Marinagarivorans cellulosilyticus: one gene and its partners. The protein of the gene in region 2 interacts with the protein of the main gene of each other region in a pairwise test. Links are inferred from orthologs where the notes say so. Each region holds a gene or a part of one and is shown on either strand. Other genes may lie near its edges. The genes, in order: MARGE09_RS11200, ndk and ung.

Region 1 (3,015 bases), 200 kb from region 2 along the record:
AAGAGCAAGGCCTAGATAGCAAAGATTATTTAGCCAACAATGATGGTTACACGTTTTTTAAACACCTTAACCGGCTAATCATCACAACCCCTACGCGCACCAATGTTAACGATTTTCGCGCAATACTCGTTTTACCTTAGGCTCTACTCCCAAGCCGGCGTATGCCGGCCCTCCTCCATAAAAGCCAGACATAAACTCTTGCTACCGATACGCGGTCTATACTCAAGTAAGTTCGTACACACCTACAGAATTTACGTGAGGAAAAAAGCCATGCAAACCTCGATAGCCGAAGTCACCCACTTACTAGAAGAGTTTTTAACTACTTTAGATAACGCCTACTGGGAAAGCTCCGACACCGAGCGAAAAGATACGCTATACGACATCATTAGTATTTTTCACTTAGAACTACGAGAACTAGCAAAACTCAGCGTAGAAGACCATTACCTCACCTACGAAGCGATATCCACCGGGGCGCGCAATATTCAAGCAAAGCTTCGCAGCATGCACTCACAACTAGACCAATGGGCTTTGCGCACAAGCACTGCAGATCAACTACGAAACCAACTCCCTTTAGTATCGAACTTATTGACTCGCGAGACCTAACCAATAGTTATAAAAATAGAGCCGTCAAACGTCGATATAACAGATGCCATGGATAGATAATACTTTAAACACAAATAGATTTAATAAACGCCAAAAACAGACTGGAACTTTTCCCCCTGTGAACAATACTAAGTAATACCGGCGTTACGCATTCCCCCAAGTGTGTTGTACGCTGGCAGAGCAATTAACAATGTGCGTAGTTTGTTGAGCGCTCGATTGAGGATTTTTCCTTAATGTTTCACTCCTAATGGTCCTGGCCCGGCGTTCCCCCCGATCGCCGGGTCTTTTTTTATACGCATTTACCAAGCTGCTCACAGCCACACAAACAACTGCTACAAGATAAAAATCTTTCGAGCTCCCGAGTACATGTTATAATTGAGTTCTGAGGGTAGCTGGGAGTAATTCCCTGAGCCGATAAACGTAGACAAGGAGCTCGCTAGCTTACATTGTGTGCACGTCCGCTTGACGGAAAGCCTAATGTGTATCAGTGTTCTCCCACTTGAACCATCGGGTTCAAGGCAAGAACTTTCAGTTGCTCTCAGATTTTCTCAACAGCCCTACCTTAAATGCCTAACACCACCATTCGACACACTGTCAAAAAAGCTCGCAATGCTTTGAGCAAGGCTCAGCAACAACGGGCAGCTATGCAGCTAGCGTTAAGAGTTGGCCGTCATCCCGCGTTCCGCAAAAGCCACACGCTAAGCCTTTACCTTGCCAGCAAGGGCGAGATCAATCTTCAGCCACTCATTAGACTTGCCATCAAACAAGGAAAACGTTGCTACCTTCCGGTATTGCATGGACCAAAGCTGAAGTTTCTGGAATATAAAAAAACAACAAAATTAATCAAAAACCGATTCGGCCTCCAAGAACCTTCCCTCTCTGAAGAAATCCGTGCATCACAACTCGACTTAATTCTCTGCCCTCTTGTCGCCTTCGACAATAAAGGCAATAGGCTTGGCATGGGCGGCGGCTATTACGACCGAACACTTGGGCAATTAAAAAAACGGAGAAAGAAAGTAATTTGGGGAGTCGCGCACGAATTACAAAGACAGGCAGGAATAGTGACGTACTGGTGGGATATTAAACTCGACGGTATTTTTACAGATAAGCGCGTAACAACACCGCATTAGTCTGATTCTATAGCGAAGCCTTGCTGATGTGGAGCTGGTGCTTCAGGCTGCTGACTGCCAAAAACATCTGACAAACTAAGGCTACTTAACAGTAAGCCCAATACAAATATCGCAACAGCAACAGTCAATGTATCAAGACGCATATAAAGCCCTACCAACCCACTTCTAAATGATGGCTGTCGTTATACCCACTTATTGTTTTATTAACAATAAGAAATTACAAATAGCTGTATGACACCGCAACTTTTTCACAGATTAACCCTAATACTTAAGTTTAATAATATGAGCCGTCCCATTCTTTAGAGCAATAAGCAGTCGCCATAGCACCCCAGATATAGCTAATTCGACTAAGTGTCAATTTTGTGACTCTATTAAAATGACAGTTTTATGTCTGCACAAACTACAGAGCACCAAAGCAGTGCTTTTTTATGCACATAAAAAAAGCACAAAAGCAAGACCAAGGCTTCTGTCAATAGAATTACTTAAATTTCTTTGAAATTCCATTCGTAAAAACGTAAGACATTGATATTAAATAACTTTTTAAAAGAGGTTACTTTTTAACCAATGTGCTGCTTAGGCAGAGAATACGGGGGTTTCACGCTTATAAATAGACACTATCCACTATGTTATCCACAGCTTTTGTGGAAAGCAGCCACATTAATGTCATCAAATTGTCATCAAGGGCGTTTTGCTAAGTCCTTCTGGGTGACAAAAAACTGCCTTATCGTAATTCAGACTATTGACTTAATCTCTGTCAATAGTCTTCACCTTAGGTTTCAGCCGTTTTTTATTCAATAAACTCTGATTCAATCAAATTGAACACCCCCGTTAAACGCATACTCCGTGAAACAATCTTCATTTGTGAGCAAACCATGTTTACTGTAGAGTTTCGCTTCGCGCAGAATTCACAACTCCCGCTTACATCGCCCACAACAATAAGAGGATCATAATGCGATCTATCCAAACCTCACTTTTTAGCTTGTGCCTTTGCCTTTTTTCAAGCTTTAACCCAAGCGCATTTGCTGACACCAACAAAACAGCGCTTTTTAAAGAAGCCTCTCAGGCCCTGAATGCCGCCAATGCTGCACAAGCGAATATTCTAGCCCCCAAAGGTTACGCTTTAGGCTCCGAACATTACCAAAAGGCCGAAGTGCTGTACGCGAAACAAAAACAAAAAGAGAGGATCACCAAAGAGTTAACCCGCGCAACCGACGCCCTTAAGCTTGCGGCTAAAAATGCAGAGTTGGCCAGACTAACCTTTGCTGCCACATTAAAAGCACGC
Region 2 (2,984 bases):
AATCGTGTGTTTGAAGATGCGAAATATAAATTGAAGTAATATTTAGAGCTTATTGCTTTGATGTAAAAAAAGCCCCGCTTATGGTCATAAGCGGGGCTTTTTTGTGGGTCGTTTTTTTATTCCGTCACTATTGCCAAATACCCCATTTCTGCTGGTTTGCCATCGACAAAGCCGGGGATAAAAGAGGCTTTTCTCAGCGAGTTAGTTAAGGCTGATTCTTGTTGGCGATGTGTGTTATCTATCATTGATACGCTTCGGCTTGTGCCATCAGTATTGACTATGGCTTTGGCGCGAATAGGGGAGGCGTCGTGCCGAAAGAAGGATTCTGCGTTTTTGTTGGTCTTGGCGAATATGTCAAACCAACCAGCGTCTAGTTTTTCCTGCGGTTCTGAGTAGTTAACCCCTAGCGTACTTTGCAGGGAGCCTAAGTTAGGTATTAACAGCACCGACTGAGAGTCTTCGTCTTGCTGGTAAATGACGCGGAAATTCATTCTTACCGCGACGGCATCGCCATCTTCGGTTGCCGGTATGAAGCGTTGTTTCTCTATGGCAGCTTCAACCCCTTTTTCGAGTTTCGCTAAGCCGCTCTTTTCGAAGCATTGCGTATCGTTGCTGCCATCGATTGCAACATCACTTTGGCAGTATATGGCGATATTGCTCGGGCTGGGGAGTTGCTCGTGTGGCAGCGCTTGCTTAATGGCATCGCCTGAAAAGCCAAAGCTGGCTGGTGTTTGTGGCGTTTTTGCGTAAACACCAATGCTGAGTGCAAGTAGAAAAGGAGTGGTTAAGACGGCTGTTTTTATTGTATTCATGGGCTTACCTGTCGTAATTACTGGGCTTTCAGTGGATAGATGATTCAAGATTAACAGGCGGTTACCACACAAAGGTTAAGTTTTTATGACATTTTTGTGTTGGCGGGGCAGAAAATTGCTGATTGACAGTTGGGTTTTGTTTGTAATCGCCAGCAAAGGCTGAGTAAGGCTTGGTGTAATTCTCAGAATGCTACGCTTTGGTGCGTCCTAACTTAGCACTTTGCGCCAAAAACCCGTATAATTCCGCCATTTTTTAACTGTGCCGTCTTTCGCGCGGCGATATAGAAACGGAGTTATCCATGGCAGTAGAACGTACTTTATCCATCATTAAGCCTGATGCAGTCGCAGACAATGTTATAGGTAAGATATATACGCGGTTTGAAGATGCAGGCCTAAAAGTGGTTGCAGCAAAAATGATGCTTTTGTCGGAAGAGAAAGCTGGTGGTTTTTACGCCGAGCACAAAGAGCGCCCATTCTTTAGCGAGCTAGTCGAGTTCATGACTAGCGGTCCTGTGTTGGTTCAGGTTTTAGAGGGTGAGGGCGCTATTGCCCAGAATCGTGACATCATGGGCGCTACAAACCCTGCTGATGCAGCGCCGGGCACTATTCGTGCAGATTTTGCTAAGGAAGTTTCTCGCAATGCTGTGCACGGTAGTGATTCAGCCGCATCAGCTGCGCGTGAAATCAGTTATTTTTTCTCTGAAAGTGAAATCTTTAGCCGTTAAGGCAAGCAGGTTATATGTCTAGTTGTACTGTTGAGTCCGCGGTGGAATGCGTGAATTTACTTGGTCTGAGCGAGGCCAAGCTCGTTGCTTTCTTTGAGAGCATCGGGGAAAAGAAGTTTCGCGCAACCCAAGTTATGAAGTGGATTCATCAGTACGGCGTCACTGACTTTGATGAGATGACGAACATCAGTAAAGCGCTTCGTGAAAAATTGAAGCAAATTGCTGAAGTTAGACCGCCCGAGCTTATTAAGCAGTTAGATAGCATTGATGGTACGCGCAAATTCCTAATCAGCGTTAGCGGCAATAACGCTGTCGAAACGGTGTTTATACCCGATGGCGAGCGCGGTACTTTATGCGTGTCGTCGCAAGTGGGTTGCTCCCTAGACTGTAGCTTTTGCGCGACAGGCAAGCAGGGCTTTAACCGAGATTTAACCTGTGCCGAAATTATTGGGCAAGTTTGGATTGCGGCTAAATCGTTTGGTCAGCTGACGGAAAAAGGCCCTCGGAAAATTACAAATGTTGTGATGATGGGGATGGGGGAGCCGTTATTAAACTTCGACAATTCTGTCGATGCGATGAATTTAATGATGCACGACTTTTGCTACGGTTTGTCCAAGAGGCGAGTAACATTAAGTACCAGCGGCGTAGTGCCGATGCTGGATAAATTGGGTGAGCATACCGATGCATGTTTGGCGATTTCTTTGCATGCGCCTAACGATGCGTTACGCAATGAGCTGGTGCCCATCAACAAAAAATACCCTATAGCGACGTTGCTCGATTCGGCTGAGCGCTATATTACCGGCTTGCCTGATAATCGCCGTAAAATTACGATTGAATACACTTTAATTGATCATGTTAATGATCGGCCCGAGCACGCCCATGAGCTTGCTGAGCTGTTAAAGAATATCCCTGTCAAAATTAATTTAATTCCTTTTAACCCCTTTAATTTATCGAACTACAAGCGAGTGAGTAACAACGCGTTGCGTCGCTTCCAAACGATTCTAATTGAGGCCGGATATACCACCACGGTACGCACTACACGTGGTGACGATATCGATGCGGCTTGTGGGCAGCTAGCGGGTGAAGTCAATGATATTACCCGTAGAAGTGCTCGCTATGGTTTAACCGGTGTTGCATCGGAGGAAGTCGTGAATTTTGTGGGTGGGAATCCTTAATAAAATTAGATGCATGCGAGTAACAATAACGATGAAAGCAATAAGTTTAACTATTAGCATTCTACTGTTGTCCGGCTGTGTTTCCACTGGCGTAACTAAAACGTCCAAAGTGGATCCGGCAAAGGCTATGGATACTCGTATTGAGTTAGGGATGAAATACCTCGATGCTGGCAATCGTGATCAGGCGTTGCGGCAGTTTCTCGATGTATTGGAAGTTGATAAAAAAAATCCCCGTGGTTTGCAGGGGCTAGCCTTGGTGCACCAGCTTAATG
Region 3 (2,914 bases), 2.2 Mb from region 2 along the record:
TGCGCCAGAACTGTACTTAAAGCGCTTGGTAGTGGGTGGTTTTGAGCGCGTTTACGAAATTAACCGCAACTTTCGTAACGAAGGTTTAAGCACGCGGCATAACCCAGAATTCACTATGTTGGAATTCTACCAAGCCTATGCTGATTATCATGACCTTATGAATTTAACCGAAGACATGCTGCGTAAAATGTCTGAGGCGGTAATGGGCACAACAGAAATTGTAAGCACTAAACCCGCTAAAGAAGGTGAAGAACCTGTGACGGTAACTTACGATTTCGCCAAGCCTTTTGATCGTTTAACGGTGATTGAAGCCATTGTCGCGCACAATAGCGATATTACGGCGGAGCAATTAAATGATGAAGAGCAGGCCAAGGCTATATTGAAAAAACTAGGCATTGAGTGCAAGCCTTTTTGGGGCTTAGGTAAAATTCAAATAGAAATATTCGAAGCCACTGCCGAGCATAAATTAGAGCAGCCAACCTTTATTACAGAATACCCAGCAGAGGTTTCGCCGTTGGCGCGCCGCAGCGACGATAACCCTTTTGTGACCGATCGTTTTGAGTTTTTTGTAGGCGGGCGTGAGCTGGCGAATGGCTTTTCGGAATTAAATGATGCCGAAGACCAAGCCGAGCGCTTTCAAAAGCAAGTGTCTGAAAAAGATGCGGGTGACGATGAAGCCATGCACTACGATGCCGATTATGTTCGCGCCTTAGAATATGGTTTACCCCCAACTGCTGGCCAAGGCATTGGTATTGACCGCTTAGTGATGTTGCTAACCGATTCACCTTCAATTCGCGATGTATTGCTCTTCCCACATATGCGCCCAGAGGTGTAGTGTTTTGTATTATTAAAGCCCACCTCGGTGGGCTTTTTTGTTGTGATGTGCATATTGTTGATTATTGAGGTAGTGCATGAAGAAAAAAGTCGAATTACACCCGTCGTGGTTACGCTATTTACAGCCCGAATTCGACAAGCCCTATATGCAAGGTTTACGGGCTTTTTTACTCGGGGAAAAAAGTGCGGGCCGAAAAATTTACCCTGACGGCAAGCTGATTTTTAACGCGCTAGATAGCACGCCGCTGGACGATGTGAAAGTTGTAATCTTGGGGCAAGACCCTTACCACGGCCCTAATCAGGCGCATGGTTTATCGTTTTCGGTTCCTGTTGGCGTTGACGTTCCGCCATCGTTGCGGAATATGTATCAAGAGTTAGCAAGCGATGTAGGCTTTGTGCCGCCTGGGCATGGCCATCTGCAGCATTGGGCTGATCAAGGTGTATTACTATTAAATGCCACCTTAACGGTGGAGGCGCGCAAGGCCGGCTCACACCAAGGCAAAGGTTGGGAGCATTTTACCGATGCCATTATCCATGCGATTAATGATCATTGTGATAATGTCGTTTTTTTATTGTGGGGCGGTTACGCGCAGAAAAAAGGGGCTTTTATTGATGGCAATAAGCACTGCGTATTAAAGGCGCCGCATCCATCGCCGCTTTCGGCTTATCGTGGTTTTTTTGGCTGCCAACACTTTTCTAAAACAAATGCATACCTTGCTGAGCACGACAAGCCTGCTATTACTTGGCAGCTGCCTAATCTTTAAAACTGCCCTTAATTTCTTAGTCACTTTTTATCATGATGAACTTCTGCGGGAATTGTTCAAGTAAGTCTTTAAAAGCCCGATTGTTTTCATCTTGGTTGTATAGGGGGTTTTCTATTGTTATTAGTCGTATTTTTTTGCTGTTTTGTAATATGTCGGCATCGCTAAAAATACTTTTAATCAAAGCATTTGCTTCGCCATTTTCGGTGAAACGTTCTAACCCCTTTTTTAATCGCGTGGCGAGTTCGGGTATAGCACTGCTGGTGTTTAGTTGAATGGGGATGGGGTAGTACAGCATTAAATCATCGAGTGTTGTGATTTTCATGTCTTGTGAGTTGCCTAGCGCGGCGGGGTCGTCTAAAACGCTAAGGGCAATATAATCAAAGCGTTTTTTCTCTAACATAGGCAATAAATTATTGGCTAATAACCCCTCTTTGTAAGGTATGTTCTGCGCTTTAAATATCTTTTTCTCGGCCCAGTTGTGGCCAATTCCAGCATTGAACTCGCGCAAATTATCAAGTGTGCGAATGTCATTAAACTGCTCAATATCTTGTTCCTTGGTTAATAATACCCTCAGGCCCAATACGCTACTTAAAAATGGGATTTCAATATTTGATATTTTGCGCTGCTTGGCAGGTAGTGCGTGTTGGGTCGAAAAGTAAAGGTGTATTCGAGTGCCGTGGTCGATCATTCTTTTAATGCGTTCATCGCTGGTCTTAACGGGGTAATGATTGAGTACGTAATCGCCATATTCATCGCGCGTCAGTTCTAACGAGCGCTCTATTGTTGTTTGCAATATTTTTTGTATGCTAGGAGTGAATGACAAGTTATAGAGGGTGATTTCTGTTGTGGGCGTAGCGGCAGTTGTGGGCGTACCGGCAATAGCGGTGTTATAGGGTGATACTAGTAAACAGGTGAGGCTCGCCGCGATGCATTTAAAGCGAACCAAGGTTGTATAAACATTAAACGTGCAGATAAATGCCAGTGGATTTATTATCATAACCTTATTGTAATAAGTATAAACAAAGACAGTGCGGTCATGTCTGTGGATTCTCGTGCGGTAAAGGTGTATTTCGCGCCAATCTGGCAGTGTTCTAGTACGCATGTAGTCTTCTCAACTATAGTTTATATTCAAATGGCTGGCGATTAATTGAGCGACCTACCTACCTTAGGCTAGAAAGGGGCTGCACATGACGGCTACTACAACTATTAGGTGTACTGAGTACTTTGACCGAAACTGATATATGAATTTCATTACACGTCGACTGCAATACTACCTTGGTATTATTGTGGTTATTAGTATTGCCCTACCTGCGCTA

Evidence for each region.
Region 1: the proteins of ndk (region 2) and MARGE09_RS11200 interact in binary tests that used the Escherichia coli proteins (3 or more experiments, as listed by UniProt). The link is inferred for Marinagarivorans cellulosilyticus from one-to-one orthologs.
Region 3: the proteins of ndk (region 2) and ung interact in binary tests that used the Escherichia coli proteins (3 or more experiments, as listed by UniProt). The link is inferred for Marinagarivorans cellulosilyticus from one-to-one orthologs.

What each region holds. Positions count from the first base shown.
Region 1 is NZ_AP023086.1:2,784,500-2,787,514, reverse strand. The notes cover bases 97-2,951. They hold MARGE09_RS11200 (5-formyltetrahydrofolate cyclo-ligase), read left to right. Parts: upstream 97-1,169; coding sequence 1,170-1,733; downstream 1,734-2,951. Other genes in these bases: MARGE09_RS11190 (OmpA family protein), read left to right, coding at 2,683-2,951; MARGE09_RS11195 (hypothetical protein), read right to left, coding at 1,730-1,876; MARGE09_RS11210 (hypothetical protein), read left to right, coding at 271-603; MARGE09_RS11215 (glycerate kinase type-2 family protein), read left to right, coding at 97-140. Outside these bases: more of MARGE09_RS11215, read left to right, coding at 1-96; more of MARGE09_RS11190, read left to right, coding at 2,952-3,015. UniProt on the Escherichia coli protein: Involved in the removal of 5-formyltetrahydrofolate.
Region 2 is NZ_AP023086.1:2,984,346-2,987,329, forward strand. What follows is about bases 1-2,824. They hold ndk (nucleoside-diphosphate kinase), read left to right. Parts: upstream 1-1,111; coding sequence 1,112-1,537; downstream 1,538-2,824. Other genes in these bases: MARGE09_RS11925 (SurA N-terminal domain-containing protein), read left to right, coding at 1-39; MARGE09_RS11930 (hypothetical protein), read right to left, coding at 117-812; rlmN (dual-specificity RNA methyltransferase RlmN), read left to right, coding at 1,552-2,712; pilW (type IV pilus biogenesis/stability protein PilW), read left to right, coding at 2,744-2,824. In the rest of the region: more of pilW, read left to right, coding at 2,825-2,984. UniProt on the Escherichia coli protein: Major role in the synthesis of nucleoside triphosphates other than ATP. The ATP gamma phosphate is transferred to the NDP beta phosphate via a ping-pong mechanism, using a phosphorylated active-site intermediate.
Region 3 is NZ_AP023086.1:818,626-821,539, forward strand. Bases 1-2,754 are described here. They hold ung (uracil-DNA glycosylase), read left to right. Parts: upstream 1-911; coding sequence 912-1,598; downstream 1,599-2,754. Other genes in these bases: lysS (lysine--tRNA ligase), read left to right, coding at 1-835; MARGE09_RS03135 (hypothetical protein), read right to left, coding at 1,615-2,595. Outside these bases: MARGE09_RS03140 (sensor histidine kinase), read left to right, coding at 2,840-2,914. UniProt on the Escherichia coli protein: Excises uracil residues from the DNA which can arise as a result of misincorporation of dUMP residues by DNA polymerase or due to deamination of cytosine.